DNA from 4 places in the Pseudomonas sp. ADAK7 genome. Region 4 is predicted to be linked to each of the others. Evidence: predicted binding sites of a transcription regulator. Region 4 holds the regulator's gene; each other region holds the start of a gene.
The links. The regulator sigma-54, encoded in region 4, starts transcription at its own class of promoters, with help from an activator protein. The targets are predictions, from matches to a motif close to ANTGGCATNNANNTTGCTNT.

Region 1: a site for sigma-54 is predicted at 1,994-2,013, ahead of glnA (glutamate--ammonia ligase). Genes of this name have one in related genera too.
Region 2: a site for sigma-54 is predicted at 2,096-2,115, ahead of HKK53_RS11210 (circularly permuted type 2 ATP-grasp protein). Genes of this name have one in related genera too.
Region 3: a site for sigma-54 is predicted at 1,875-1,894, ahead of glnK (P-II family nitrogen regulator). Genes of this name have one in related genera too.

The regions. Positions count from the first base shown of each region.
Region 1 is NZ_CP052861.1:4,054,176-4,058,046, reverse strand. It holds gene HKK53_RS18615 (DUF4124 domain-containing protein) at 1-212, opposite strand, end outside; gene glnA (glutamate--ammonia ligase) at 491-1,897, opposite strand; gene thiI (tRNA uracil 4-sulfurtransferase ThiI) at 2,228-3,682, shown strand; gene typA (translational GTPase TypA) at 3,822-3,871, shown strand, end outside.
Region 2 is NZ_CP052861.1:2,410,286-2,414,156, forward strand. It holds gene HKK53_RS11205 (alpha-E domain-containing protein) at 1-642, opposite strand, end outside; gene HKK53_RS11210 (circularly permuted type 2 ATP-grasp protein) at 655-2,064, opposite strand; gene HKK53_RS11215 (ribonuclease E inhibitor RraB) at 2,525-2,866, opposite strand; gene HKK53_RS11220 (hypothetical protein) at 3,081-3,314, opposite strand; gene speE (polyamine aminopropyltransferase) at 3,498-3,871, opposite strand, start outside.
Region 3 is NZ_CP052861.1:4,742,953-4,746,823, forward strand. It holds gene HKK53_RS21710 (N-acetyltransferase) at 1-260, opposite strand, end outside; gene HKK53_RS21715 (BRO-N domain-containing protein) at 473-994, opposite strand; gene HKK53_RS21720 (accessory factor UbiK family protein) at 1,416-1,682, opposite strand; gene glnK (P-II family nitrogen regulator) at 2,098-2,436, shown strand; gene HKK53_RS21730 (ammonium transporter) at 2,472-3,809, shown strand.
Region 4 is NZ_CP052861.1:3,383,213-3,387,083, reverse strand. It holds gene rapZ (RNase adapter RapZ) at 1-612, opposite strand, end outside; gene ptsN (PTS IIA-like nitrogen regulatory protein PtsN) at 615-1,079, opposite strand; gene hpf (ribosome hibernation-promoting factor, HPF/YfiA family) at 1,092-1,400, opposite strand; gene HKK53_RS15825 (RNA polymerase factor sigma-54) at 1,474-2,967, opposite strand; gene lptB (LPS export ABC transporter ATP-binding protein) at 3,144-3,869, opposite strand; gene lptA (lipopolysaccharide transport periplasmic protein LptA) at 3,869-3,871, opposite strand, start outside.

The sequences.
Region 1 (3,871 bases), 670 kb from region 4:
GGTTGTTCGCGGCTGCTGGCTTCGTCTTGTGGTGTTGGAGGCGTAGAGGGGGCGACGCTGTTGAGCGGCGGCAACTCCACCGGCTGCGCCTTGACGCCATCGGGCGGCTGATTGCTGTAGGCGGTGTTGCCGTTGGCGTCGGTGTACTTATAGATCTGCGCTGCGGCAGGCAGGGCGATCAACAGCAACATCAGTAGAAAACCACGACCCATAAAAATCGACCGGAAGCGAAGGCGTTGGGGTGCAGCATAGGTCAGGGGCGGCGGTTGGCCCAAGTTGTAAACATTTGGGCATGATTTACCTCGACTTGATCGTTCCCACGCTCTGCGTGGGAATGCAGCCCGTGACGCTCCGCGTCACTGGACGCGGAGCCTCCCTTGAGGCATTCCCACGAGGAGCGTGGGAACGATCAGGTAAACGAGCGCCCACAAAAAAGGCCTCCTGAAGGAGGCCTCTTTTTGTCACGCCGCGTGTAGCCGGCGCTACCGGATCAGCAGCTGTAGTACAGCTCATATTCCAGTGGGTGTACGAAGGTGCGGACCTTGATTTCTTCTTCGCTTTTCAGAGCGATGTAAGCGTCGATGAAGTCATCGGAGAACACGCCGCCCTTGGTCAGGAACGCGCGGCCCTTGTCCAGCTCTTCCAGGGCTTCTTTCAGGCTGCCGCAAACTTGTGGGATCTCTTTCGCCTCTTCAGGCGGCAGGTCGTACAGGTTTTTGTCAGCCGCATCGCCTGGGTGGATCTTGTTCTGGATGCCGTCCAGGCCAGCCATCAACAGTGCAGCGAAGCCCAGGTACGGGTTGGCTGCCGGATCCGGGAAGCGCGCTTCGATACGGCGAGCGCGAGGGCTGGACACGTAAGGAATACGGATCGACGCGGAACGGTTGCGAGCCGAGTAGGCCAGCATTACCGGAGCTTCGAAACCTGGGACCAGACGCTTGTAGGAGTTGGTCGACGGGTTGGTGAAGCCGTTCAGGGCCTTACCGTGCTTGATGATGCCGCCGATGAAGTACAGGGCGGTGTCGGACAGGCCGGCATAGCCTTCGCCAGCGAAGGTGTTCTTGCCATCTTTGGCGATGGACAGGTGAACGTGCATACCCGAACCGTTATCGCCATACAGCGGCTTAGGCATGAAGGTCGCGGTGCGGCCGTAAGCCACCGCTACGTTGTGCACGCAGTATTTCAGAGTCTGAACTTCGTCAGCCTTGGCCACCAGGGTGTTGAACTTCACACCGATTTCGTTCTGGCCGGCAGTTGCCACTTCGTGGTGGTGAACTTCGATGACCAGGCCCATTTCTTCCATGGCGTTGCACATGGAGGTACGGATTTCGTGGTCGTGGTCGAACGGAGGAACCGGGAAGTAGCCGCCTTTGATACCTGGACGGTGGCCGTGGTTGCCGCCTTCGATGTCCTGGTCAGACATCCACGAGCCTTGTTCGGAGAAGATTTTGAACATCGAGCCGGAGATGTCCGACTTGAACTTAACCTGGTCGAAGATGAAGAACTCAGGCTCTGGACCTACGAATACGGTGTCGCCGATACCGGTCGACTTCAGGTATTCCTCGGCACGCTTGGCGATCGCACGTGGGTCGCGATCGTAGCCTTGCATGGTCGAAGGCTCGATCACATCGCAAACGATGATCAGCGTTGGGTCTTCGGTGAACGGGTCGAGAACGGCAGTGCTGTCGTCTGGCAGCAGGATCATGTCGGAAGCTTCGATGCCTTTCCAGCCAGCGATGGAGGAACCGTCGAACATTTTGCCTTCTTCGAAGAAAGCTTCATCCAGCGCATCGCGAGCCGGCATGGTCACGTGGTGCTGAGTGCCTTTGGTGTCCGTGAAGCGCAGATCAATCCACTTGACGTCATGATCTTTGATGAGTTGAACCGACTTCGACATAGTGTCCTCCGGGTGGCTTCGGGCTTAGTAGTGGATGCCCTTAGAATGTGGGTGATGCCGGCGCGAATACTCTGCCAAGGCAACCTGCCTCACAAGGGAGCAAATTGCATGCCAGTGCCCCACCATGGGTTTTTTGCCCCAATTTCAAGCTTATAGAGGTGCAAAGCAGCGCAAAGCTGAAATAAGCGCCCTGTAATGTAGCGTCTATTTCCACAAATGACCCGTTTTGGTGCGCGCAAAACCTTCTGCATATTAACTGGTTAAACCTTGAGCAATTTCCGCTATAATCCGCGCCCCCCTTTTTCGGCTGGCCCAGCGCGCGCTGTTTTCATGAAACTAATCGTAAAAGTCTTTCCCGAGATCACCATCAAGAGCCGCCCGGTACGGATGCGTTTCATCCGCCAGTTGGCCAAGAACATCCGTGCCGTGCTCCGCGATCTGGACCCGGCTGTGGTGGTGAACGGTGTGTGGGACAACCTCGAGCTGGAAACCCGCGTCACTGAGCCCCGGGCCCTGAAGGAGATGACCGAGCGCCTGAGCTGCATGCCGGGCATCGCGCATTTCCTGCAGGTCGACGAATACCCGCTGGGTGACTTCGACGACATCGTCGCCAAGTGCAAAGAGCATTACGGCGATGCATTGGCCGGGAAGATCTTTTCGGTGCGCTGCAAGCGCGGCGGGCACCACACCTTCACGTCCATGGACGTGGAGAAATACGTCGGCAGCCAGCTGCGTCGTCAGTGCGGCGCCGCCGGGATTTCCCTGAAAGAGCCGGAAATCGAAGTTCGCATCGAAATTCGCGACCAACGGTTGTATGTGATCCACAGCCAGCACAACAGCATCGGCGGTTATCCGCTGGGAGCGCTGGAACAGACGCTTGTACTGATGTCCGGCGGCTTTGACTCGACAGTCGCCGCCTACCAGATCATGCGCCGTGGCCTGATGAGCCATTTCTGCTTCTTTAACTTGGGCGGCAGGGCCCATGAACTGGGCGTCATGGAAGTCGCGCACTTCATCTGGAAGAAGTACGGCAGCTCCCAACGCGTGTTATTTGTCAGTGTGCCTTTCGAAGAAGTACTGGGAGAAATTCTCGGGAAAGTCGATAACAGTCATATGGGCGTAGTTTTGAAGCGTATGATGTTGCGCGCTGCATCGAAGATTGCCGATCGGCTCGATATCGATGCGCTGGTCACCGGTGAGGCGATCTCCCAGGTTTCGAGCCAGACGTTGCCGAACCTGTCCCTGATCGACTGCGTGACCGAGAAGCTGGTCTTGCGCCCGCTGATCGCCAGTCACAAGCAGGACATCATCGACCTGGCCAACGAAATCGGCACGGCCGACTTCGCCAAGCACATGCCGGAATACTGCGGGGTCATCTCGGTGAACCCCAAGACCCACGCCAAGCGCAACCGCGTGGAGTACGAAGAACAACAGTTCGACATGGCGGTCCTCGAGCGTGCGCTCGAAAACGCCAAACTGGTGCCGATCGATCGCGTGATCGACGAATTGGGCCAGGACTTGCAGATCGAAGAAGTCAGCGACGCTCTGGCGGGCCAGATCATCATCGACATCCGTCACCCGGATGCCGCTGAAGACGAGCCGCTGGAACTGGCTGGCATTGAGGTACAGACGATGCCGTTTTATGCATTGAACGCTCGTTTCAAGGAACTGGACCCTACTCGCCAGTACCTGCTGTATTGCGACAAAGGCGTGATGAGTCGCCTGCATGCCCACCATTTGCTCAGTGAGGGGCATGCCAATGTGCGCGTTTATCGACCGAGCTAAGTGCCCGGGGCTGTTTGCCTGTGGCCTGCGTCACCGGCCCCCCGACGCCGCCGTCAAGCTGTAACGGCTTTGCCGGACTCTACTGTTAATCGCTGCCAAGACTTGTCAGCACACCGAATCCTCTGATCGAGATACACAAGTGATCGAAAATCTACGCAACATCGCCATCATTGCTCACGTTGACCATGG
Region 2 (3,871 bases), 970 kb from region 4:
GAACGACGACAGTGCTCTTAACAACGCACTCCACTGGTAATAGGCGTGCGCCGTGCCGTCGCTGACCGCTTCGGCCTGATCGCCGGCCATTTCGTAACGGGCATCGAGCAGGCGCAACGTGTTGTCAGCCCGTTCGATAAACGTCCCCAGACGAATGAAGCGGAACGCATCGTTACGCATGATCGTGCCGTAGGACGCGCCGCGAAACAGGTGGGAACGTTCCTTGATCCACTCGCAAAAACGGCTCATGCCATAGCGACTCAAGCCCTGCTCGGCGATCCCGCGAATTTCCAGCCAGGTGGCGTTGATGTTTTCCCACATGTCGGCGGTGATTCGCCCACGCACTGCGTGGGCACTGGCCCGCGCCGAACCGAGGCAACTGTAGATGCTCGCCGGGTTGGCCGCGTCCAGGGCGAAGAAATGCAGCAGCCGCTCGGCATGCAGCTCACCGTGGCGCTCCAGGTAATCGTCGAGGGTGCCGGTGATCAGCAGCGGCATCGCCAGTTCGTGCAGGCCATCGCCGCGACCGTCCTGCGGCATCAGCGATAGCGAATAACTGATGTCGAGCATCCGTGCGAGGTTTTCCGCCCGCTCCAGGTAACGCGACATCCAATACAAATCCGAGGCAGTTCTACTTAACATGGCAGGCTTCCTTCAATCCTCGACCACCCAGGTGTCCTTGGTGCCGCCGCCCTGGGAGGAATTCACCACCAGGGAGCCTTCACGCAAAGCAACACGGGTCAAACCGCCGGGCACAACCCGGGTTTCGCGGCCAGACAATACAAACGGACGCAGGTCGATGTGGCGTGGCGCGATGCCGTTTTCGACAAAGGTCGGACAGGTCGACAGCGACAAGGTCGGTTGCGCGATATACGCGTGGGGCTTGGCCTTGATCCGCGCGCGGAACGACTCGATTTCCGCCGCCGTCGCCGCAGGCCCCACCAGCATTCCGTAACCGCCGGAGCCCTGGGTTTCCTTGACCACCAGGTCAGGCAGATTGGCCAGGACGTGGGACAGTTCCGAGGGATTGCGACACTGGAAGGTCGGTACGTTTTTCAGGATCGGCTCTTCATCCAGGTAGAAACGAATCATGTCGGTCACGAACGGATACACCGACTTGTCATCCGCCACCCCGGTGCCGATGGCATTCGCCAACACCACGTTGCCCGAGCGATAGGACGACAGCAGTCCTGGCACGCCGAGCATCGAATCCGGGTTGAACGCCAGCGGATCGAGGAACGCATCGTCGAGGCGCCGATAGATCACGTCGACAGCTTTCGGCCCGTCCGTGGTGCGCATGAACACCTTGTCGTCCCGCACGAACAAGTCCGCGCCTTCCACCAGTTCCACACCCATTTCCCGCGCCAGAAAGGCGTGCTCGAAAAACGCGCTGTTGAAGCGGCCAGGGGTCAGCACCACCACGCTCGGGTTATCGATCGGGCTGGAGCTTTTCAGGGTGTCGAGCAGCAGGTTCGGATAATGGTCGATGGGGGCAATGCGTTGCGCGGCGAACAACTCGGGGAACAGGCGCATCATCATCTTGCGGTCTTCGAGCATGTAGCTCACGCCGCTCGGTGTCCGCAGGTTGTCTTCGAGCACGTAATACGTGCCGTCGCCGTCGCGCACCAGATCGACGCCGGAGATGTGGGAATAGATGTCCCGGTGCAGATCCAGCCCTTGCATCGCCAACTGGTATTGCTCGTTGGCCAGCACCTGCTCGGCCGGGATGATGCCGGCCTTGATAATGCGCTGCTCGTGATAGAGGTCGGCGAGGAACATGTTCAACGCCTTGACTCGCTGGATGCAGCCACGTTCGACGATCCGCCATTCGCTGGCGGGGATGCTGCGGGGAATGGTGTCGAAGGGAATCAGGCGCTCTGTCCCCTGCTCATCACCGTAGAGCGTGAAGGTTATGCCGGCACGATGAAACAACAGATCGGCCTCGCGTCGCCGTTGTGCCAAAAGCTCGTCAGGCGTTTCGGCCAGCCAACGGGCGAACTCCCGATAATGCGGGCGGACCAGGCCGCCGGCATCGTACATTTCATCAAAATAGGTGCGGATCATGCCGTACTCCTTGTCACCCGGACATCTAGGCATCGCAAGGCCCGTGCCATCGGCATAAACGCTTTGATTTCAATCAGTTGGATAATCGCCCCAAAACCACCGCACCAATCCTGTGCGGCAAACGCCCCAACCTGATCGCCCCCGCTTCATTGCGAAGCAATGTTGTCGCCTATCACCAGCATAGCCAGAGTTGATTTCACTGCCCGGGGGTTGGTGCGGATAATCGGCGCAATCGTTTCAAAACCTCTCGAACTTCCCTTTGGCCGCCTGTTCAGGCGGCTTTTTTTTGGGTTTTGAAATGTTGTGAATCAAAAGCAAGATCAAGAGATCGCAGCCTCGTTTCACTCTGTAGCAGCTGTCGAGTGAAACGAGGCTGCGTTCTTTTGATCTTCCAATCCGACAAACGAAAACGGCCAACCCGAAGGTCAGCCGTTGCTGAATGTTGTCGCTGTTCATAATGTTATGCGAGTAGCCCTCGTACCTCCTGTTTGACGCCCCATCCTTCGATGATCCCGCCCAGAGGTTCGACCACGGCCTCGAAGTCCTGCTCAAAGTCGCCAATGCCGTCGTAGGTGGCGTACATCACTTTGCTCAGTTCCAGATGCCATGCGCCGTCGTCGCGCACGCTGATCTGGGCATTCAAGGATTCACCACAAAAATGACCTGCCGCCCTGCGTGCCCGCTCCTCGTCCGGGAAAATCGCGTAGAACTCGATGGGATGGAATCGTGAAAAGTCGAAACCGCCTTCCTTCATGCGGCGCAGTACGCTGGTGCTGATGTCTTCTTGATAGGCTGTGCTCATGAAACGTCCTCCTAAAACCCTATGGATAGACTTTCCGTACACCCGACGCCCGCAACCGAATGGTGAAGGCGATACGGCAACCAGGTTGCCGCCGGGATTTAAGCATGTAGCTGACAAGACCAGACCTTAGCGATCCGTTCGCTGATCTCGCTTGCAGAGTAGCCCCAAGTCGGAGCCGCTGCCAAGGCCTGGTTGAGAATGAGACAGGTGAGGTTCAGACAGGAGTGATGCCGAGGATTTGAATGCTGTTCTGCGTCTTGAGACTTTTGACGCTGGCGTCGCTGGTTCGCCCTTCCAGATCGTTCAGATCCAGTTCGGCGGCAACAGGAAGGAGCCGGGCCTTGATGAGTTTGGCGGCGTGCTCGTTGTCCGGGCACTCGTCGCACTCAAAGACTTCATCGAGCGTTTCGCCGTGATCATCCACGAAAGTGATTTTCCACTTTTGCATCAGTGCCTCCTCGATCAAGCCCGCAAATGGGCTTACAACTATCTGGACTTTTGGCCTGACTGATCGTTCAAACGAATTGCAGCGCTGGATCATGAAAAAACACAGAACCTGTAGGAGCGAAGCTTTCGCGAGCAAGCTTCGCTCCTACAGGGGTTATGCGTTGTTCAGGGGTGTGCGTAGGTTTCAGTCGTTACTTGGCTTGTTGATCGCGTTCAGCACGTATTGCGGCATGGCGAATGCGCCGATGTGAACTTCCGGGTTGTAGTAGCGGGTGATGATGCCGCTGCCGGCGAAGCGCTGTTGCAGGGTTTCGCGGGACAACTTGCGATAGGCGGTATTGGTCGCGCCCCAGGCGAACGTCATCGCGCCGCCGATGTAGGTCGGCACGGCCGCCTGGTAGAAATGCCAGTCCGGGAACAGGCTGCGCAAGCGCCCGGCGGTGGTCTGCACTTCGCCCAGTTGCATGAACGGCGTGCCGTTCTGGGTCACCAGGATGCCGCCTTCGTTCAGGCAGCGGTGGCAGGCCTGGTAGAAGTTCTCCGAGAACAGCACTTCGC
Region 3 (3,871 bases), 1.4 Mb from region 4:
TACCAGATCGCCAAATCGAAACCCTTGGCGTCCTTACACTTCCAGTCCGGGATGCTATCCCACGGATATATGACTGCCTCTGTCCACTGATGAGAGGCATCAATCGCAACAGAGGTAATAGGATCAAAACTTATCACCGACGTATCTATCTCTAGACCTTGAGCTGCACAGTCCTTGATGAAGGCTTTGTGCGCTAGCTTGCGTGCATTCGATTTAAGAGTCTGGTCGCGGAGCGCCGTACCCTTTCCTTTTCTTCTCATCGTTCGTGTTCTGTTGGGATCGGGACGATGAAAGATAAAGGGCTGGAGTGTGGTCACGTAATCAGGCGCGGGAGCCGCATTCTGTAGGACCGTACTTAGGTTATTGAAGGGCGTTAGATTAAAAGCGGTCGGATGTAGGAAATGGCAGCGTTAGTTGTGGGCTAATGCTGCCAACAGACATACAGACACAGTTTGTGTGGTGCAGATTGTTGTTAAAGGGACTGCAACACCCGGGAAGCGCGCTTCCACCAAGGCGCATTCACCGCACGCCGTGGCCGCTCACCCTCCGGCAGCATATGCGGGACATCCTGCAACCGAATCCACGGCTGGTTATTCCAGTGCAGCAAGCTCAACGACATCTCTGGCCAGTTCAGCAGGCTCAAAATCGGACGTTCGGCTGAGGTCGGTTGCTGGGCGTCTCTGAGGGCTGGGACTACGTCGTGGGTCAGCCATTCGCGCAGGCCTCGGTATTCGGGGCAGTAGTGGTAGATCAGGAGTGCGTAAACACCGGATTCGCTGATGAGCAGGGTGTTTTCGATGGTGCCGTGGATGAGCATTTGCAGGGTTTGGTGTTGGTCGGGGTCGAGTTTGCGCACGGCGCGTTCGTCGAGGTAGAGGCGCAGGAGGCGGCCGAGGTCGCGGGCGCTGAACCAGGGTTGGTTTTGGAGGAGGAGGGCGTGGAGGTGGAGTTTGTGGCGGGTGAAGACGTGGGGGACTAGATAGTTGTCGTCCATAAACAGTTCTCAAATTCGCTTGATAGATCACTGCCACTTATCGTCGCCAAACAATAAGGGTGGCAGCTGCGTGCGGGTTGGCGAACCGGCCAAGCGAATACCGGCAGACCCGAAGGTCTCCCACACGCAGCCGCCATATTTCGAATTGGGAGAGATACCCATAATCGGATGTGGTTGCGTGCATAGCTTGGTTCCAGGTCGCCAAACCCAGTGCTGAATAAGTCAGCTGAGAATGAGCTTAGGACCCGGCGCTTTGCGACGCTATCGGACGGCGGTAGTGATCTTTGTAGGACGTTGCCGAGATTGTTGCGAGGCTGGAGATCAAAAGATCGCAGCCTTCGGCAGCTCCTACAGGACATATACAAAGCGGAACGCGGAGCGTCCCTGGCGGCATTCCCACGCGGAGCGTGGGAACGATCAGTTACTCCGCGTCGGCAGGCGGGTTGAGCTTCGCTTCCAGCTCAGCGACCTTCGCTTCAAGGCTTTCCAGCCGTGCCCGAGTGCGTGCGAGCACCACCATCTGGCTATCAAACTCTTCCCGGCTCACCAGATCCAGTTTGCTGAAGCCGCTCTGCAGCAACGCCTTGAACTGGCTTTCGATTTCGCTTTTCGGCAGCGGGGTTTCGCCGCTAAAGAGGCGGGAGGCGGTGCCGCTCAGGGCGTCGAGGAAGTCTTTGGGCGCGAGCATGGGAAAGGTCCTGGAAACAATGGCGGGCAGTGTACCACGCAGTGTCTATAGTCAAATCCGCAGGCAGGGATGCACGCTTTTCGCGCAGGCGGACGGACGGCAGCGCACTGTTGTTGTGCGTAATGTCATCGGTGTTGGTGGGAAGTGGCTTGCAGCAGCGGCCAAGAGATTGAATTCAGTGGGTTTTGGCGAGATGGCAAGCTTTCTGCTTAGTCACCCTTGACCCATGCACTGATGCAGTCGCTGTGACGAATGCAGTGCGCCACACGAAACGGGGAAGTTTCGTACGGAGTGGTTAGCTGGCGTCGGACGGGCAGGTTGGGCCGACGATGCGTTACAAAGCCAGGCACTGCGCTTAGACTTGAGACGGGTTTGTTTTCCTGGGGCAAGTCCACCAATTCGGGAGAGAGTTTTCATGAAGCTAGTCACTGCCATCATCAAGCCGTTCAAACTGGACGATGTACGCGAGTCGTTGTCCGAGATCGGCGTGCAGGGCATTACCGTTACTGAAGTCAAAGGCTTCGGTCGGCAGAAGGGTCACACCGAGCTGTATCGCGGCGCGGAGTACGTGGTCGATTTTCTGCCCAAGGTGAAGATTGATGTCGCCATTGACGACAAGGATCTTGACCGGGTTATCGAGGCGATAACCAAGGCAGCCAACACCGGCAAGATCGGTGACGGCAAGATCTTCGTGGTCAATCTGGAACAGGCGATTCGCATCCGTACCGGCGAAACCGATACCGACGCAATCTAAGCCGCCACACACCCAACGCCCCAGGAGAAAACAATATGACTCTGCGTAAATTCGCAGGGCTAGGAGCCCTGTTGTCCCTCGTAATGCCCAGCCTGGCTATGGCGGCAGACGAAGTGGCGGCCCCAGTCCTCAATTCCGGCGACACCGCCTGGATGTTGACCTCGACAGCCCTCGTGCTGTTCATGACCATTCCGGGCCTTGCGCTGTTCTACGGCGGCATGGTTCGTTCCAAAAACATTCTTTCCGTGATGATGCAGTGCTTCGCCATTACCGGTCTGATCAGCATCCTGTGGGTCATTTATGGCTACAGCGTTGCGTTCGACACCACCGGCATGGAGCAGGGCGTCGTCAATTTCAACTCGTTCTTCGGCGGCATGGGCAAGGCGTTCCTCGCCGGTGTCACGCCAGCCAGCATCACCGGTCCGGCCGCGCTGTTCCCTGAAGCGGTGTTCGTGACCTTCCAGATGACCTTCGCCATCATCACCCCGGCGCTGATCGTCGGTGCCTTCGCCGAGCGGATGAAATTCTCCGCGATGCTGATCTTCATGGGCATCTGGTTCACCCTGGTTTACGCACCGATTGCGCACATGGTCTGGTCCGGTAACGGCGGCCTGTTGTGGGACTGGGGCGTGCTCGACTTCGCGGGCGGCACCGTGGTGCACATCAACGCCGGTGTGGCCGGTCTGATCTGCTGCCTGGTACTGGGCAAGCGCAAAGGCTTCCCGACCACCCCGATGGCTCCGCATAACCTCGGTTACACCCTGATGGGCGCGGCCATGTTGTGGGTCGGCTGGTTCGGCTTCAACGCCGGCTCTGCTGCTGCGGCCAACGGCACTGCCGGTATGGCGATGCTGGTCACCCAGATCGCAACCGCCGCCGCTGCACTGGGCTGGATGTTCGCCGAGTGGATCACCCACGGTAAACCAAGTGCACTGGGCATCGCTTCGGGTGTGGTCGCCGGTCTGGTGGCAATCACCCCGGCCGCTGGCACCGTGGGCCCGATGGGCGCGCTGGTTATCGGCCTGGCCGCTGGCGTGGTGTGCTTCTTCTGCGCCACCACCCTGAAACGCAAACTCGGCTATGACGACTCCCTGGACGCCTTCGGTGTGCACGGTATCGGCGGTATTCTCGGCGCGATCCTGACCGGTGTGTTCGCTGCACCGTCCCTGGGTGGCTTCGGCACCGTTACCGACATCGCCGCACAAGTCTGGATTCAAACCAAAGGCGTGGGCTTCACGGTGATCTACACCGCGATCGTCACCTTCATCATTCTCAAGGTCCTGGACGCCGTCATGGGTCTGCGTGTGACCGAGGAAGAAGAAGCGGTCGGCCTCGATCTGGCACAACACAACGAACGCGGCTACAACTTGTAAGACGCGCAGAAAAAAACTTGCCCGGCTTGCCGGGCATTTTTTTGTCCGGGATTTGTCATTAA
Region 4 (3,871 bases):
GGACTGTGCCCGCAGCTCCGGCTTCCAGTAGGGATTGGGCAGGCAGCGCACGTCGAACACCACATCGGCATCCACCGGCATGCCACGCTTGAACCCGAACGACTCCACCAGGAACGCAGTGCCGGGTTCCGGCTGGTTCAACAGGCGCAGCTTGAGGGTGTCACGCAGCTGGTACAGGTTCAGGTTGGTGGTATTGATCTTGAGGTCGGCGAGGTCCGCAATCGGCCCCAGCAGCTGGGTTTCGTCGTCGATCGCCTCGGCCAGTGAACGGTTGGCGTTGCTCAGCGGGTGGCGGCGACGGGTTTCCGAGAAACGCTTGAGCAGGGTTTCCTCATCGGCATCCAGATAGAGCACGTCGCACTGGATATGCCGGCTACGCACTTCTTCAAGCAGTTCGGGAAAGCGCGACAGGTGGCTGGGCAGGTTGCGGGCGTCGATAGACACCGCGACCAGCGGCTGTGCCAGCTCGGTATGAATCAGGGCGCGCTCGGCCAGCTCCGGCAACAGGCCGGCGGGCAGGTTATCGATGCAGTAGTAGCCATTGTCCTCAAGGACATTGAGCGCGGTACTTTTACCTGAGCCGGAGCGGCCACTGACGATGATCAAGCGCATGATTAATGACCGTTTTGCTCGCTCAGGACAACCTGATACAAGGCTTCGTTGCTCGGGGCACTGCGCAGTTTCTCGCGTACTTCCTTGCGGTCAAGCATGCTGGCGATCTGGCGCAGCAACTCCAGGTGCGCATCGGTGGCGGCTTCCGGGACCAGCAGTACAAACAGCAGGTCCACCGGGGCGCCGTCGATGGCGTCGAAATCGATAGGTGCGTCAAGGTGCATCAGGGCGCTGATAGGCGAAATACAGCCCTTCAAGCGACAGTGAGGGATAGCGATGCCGTTGCCAAAACCGGTGGAACCGAGTTTTTCACGGGCAACCAGACTCTCGAAGACATCCTGCATGGCCAGATCCGGCACTTCGCGGTGGATTAGGTTGGCAATTTGCTCGAGGGCTTTCTTTTTACTGCCGCCCGGCACGTTCACGAGGGAACGGCCGGGGGTCAGGATGTTTTCAAGTCGGATCATGAGTGGGGAGTGTTAACGACCGGTTGCGCCCTGGAGGAGGCTCTGGGTCTTTTCCTTATGCTTTTTGAGTTGTTTATCCAGCTTGTCGGTCAATGCGTCGATCGCCGCATACATATCGGTATGTTCCGCGTTGGCGACCACTTCATTGCCGGGAATATGCAGGGTGGCTTCGATTTTCTGCTTCAGCTTCTCGACCGTCATCGTCACCTGTACGTTGGTGATCTTGTCGAAATGCCGCTCTAATCGTTCGAGTTTTTCGCCGATGTAGGCGCGCAGGGGTTCGGTCACTTCCAGTTGGTGTCCACTGATGTTGACTTGCATACAGCTTCTCCTTCGTTGCCAGTGCATAAAGCGGCAGGCAGAAATGCCTGCCACTGGAACGCTGTGCCGTGGCTTACATCAACCGCTTGCGTTCGCTCGAAGGCGCGATCCCCAGGGATTCGCGGTACTTGGCGACGGTGCGGCGAGCCACCTGAATGCCTTGTGCCTCCAGTAAACCAGCGATCTTGCTGTCACTCAACGGCTTTTTCTGATTTTCCGCGGCAACCAGTTTTTTGATGATCGCGCGGATCGCTGTGGACGAGCATTCGCCGCCTTCGGAGGTGCTGACATGGCTGGAGAAAAAGTATTTCAGCTCATATATGCCCCGTGGGGTATGCATGAACTTTTGGGTAGTCACCCTTGAAATCGTCGACTCGTGCATGCCAACCGCTTCGGCGATGTCATGCAGGACCAGCGGTTTCATGGCTTCGTCGCCGTACTCCAGGAAGCCGCGCTGGTGCTCGACGATCTGGGTAGCGACTTTCATCAGGGTTTCGTTACGGCTTTGCAGGCTTTTGATGAACCAGCGAGCTTCCTGCAACTGATTGCGCATGAAGGTGTTATCGGCGCTGGTGTCGGCGCGGCGCACGAAACCGGCGTACTGGGCATTGACCCGCAGGCGTGGCACCGACTCCTGGTTCAACTCCACCAGCCAGCGCTCGTTGTCCTTGCGCACGATCACGTCGGGCACGACATACTCGGCTTCGCTGGACTCGATTTGCGAGCCGGGACGCGGGTTCAGGCTCTGGACCAGTTCGATGACCTGGCGCAGTTCATCTTCCTTGAGTTTCATGCGACGCATCAGCTGGCTGTAGTCGCGGCTGCCGAGCAGGTCGATGTAATCGCTGACCAGGCGCTTGGCCTCGGCCAGCCAAGGGGTCTTGGCGGACAGTTGGCGCAATTGCAGCAACAGGCATTCGCCCAGGTTGCGCGCGCCAATTCCGGCCGGTTCGAATTGCTGGATGCGGTGCAGGACGGCTTCGATTTCGTCCAGTTCGATGTCCAGTTCCGGATCGAAGGCTTCGAGGATTTCCTCGAGGGTTTCGTCCAGGTAGCCCTGATTGTTGATGCAATCGATCAGCGTCACGGCGATCAGACGATCGGTGTCGGACATCGGCGCCAGGTTCAGTTGCCAGAGCAGGTGGCTTTGCAGGCTTTCGCCGACCGATGTGCGAGTGGTGAAATCCCACTCGTCGTCATCGTTGCTCGGCAGGCTGCTGGCGCTGGTCTGGTAGACGTCTTCCCAGGCGGTGTCGACGGGCAGTTCGTTGGGGATTCGCTCGTTCCAGTCGCCTTCCTCAAGGTTGTCCACCGTCGGGGCGGTTTCCTGGTAGGAGGGTTCTGAAACATCGGCGTTGGGTTGCTGTTCGGCTTTGTCGGCCAAGGGATCGGCGTTATCGAAGTCGTCGCCTTCTTCCTGGCGTTCGAGCATCGGATTGGACTCCAGGGCCTCCTGGATTTCCTGTTGCAGGTCCAGGGTCGACAATTGGAGCAGGCGGATGGCCTGTTGCAGCTGAGGTGTCATCGTCAGCTGCTGGCCCATTCTCAAGACTAGCGATGGTTTCATGGCAGGGGCTTAACACCTTATTCGCCGGCGCGCATGCGCCATCCACTACAGGGCGCCGGAGCGCCAAACTTAAGCAAATTATATGCCCGAAACCGCAGCGTTTGCCTAGAGCGCTGTAACAATAAAAAAGCTTTATCGAAACCGGCGCTCGGGCAATCAGCCAGACACCTCAATGCTTAAAGGCGGAACTCGTGACCCAGATACACTTCCTTGACCAGTTCGTTGGCCAGGATGGTGGCGGAGTCACCTTCGGCGATCAGTTGGCCATCGTTAACGATGTAGGCTGTTTCGCAGATATCCAGGGTTTCACGGACGTTGTGGTCGGTGATCAACACGCCAATGCCCTTGGCCTTGAGGTGGTGGATAATCTGCTTGATGTCGCCCACCGAAATCGGGTCCACGCCGGCGAAAGGTTCGTCGAGCAGGATGAATTTCGGGTTGGTGGCCAGTGCGCGAGCGATTTCCACCCGGCGGCGTTCGCCACCGGACAGGCTCATGCCCAGGTTGTCGCGGATATGGCTGATGTGGAATTCCTGCAGCAGGCTTTCCAGTTCCTTGCGACGACCGGCCTTGTCGAGTTCCTTGCGGGTCTCGAGGATAGCCATGATGTTGTCGGCAACCGACAGTTTGCGGAAGATCGACGCTTCTTGCGGAAGATAGCCAATACCGGCCTTCGCACGACCGTGCATGGGCTGGTGGCTGACGTCCAGGTCGTCGATCAGCACGCGTCCCTGATCGGCCTGCACCAGGCCGACGATCATGTAGAAGCATGTGGTCTTGCCGGCGCCGTTCGGGCCCAGCAGGCCGACGATCTGACCGCTGTCGATGGACAGGCTGACGTCACGCACGACCTGGCGGCTCTTGTAGCTCTTGGCCAGATGCTGAGCTTTCAGGGTTGCCATTA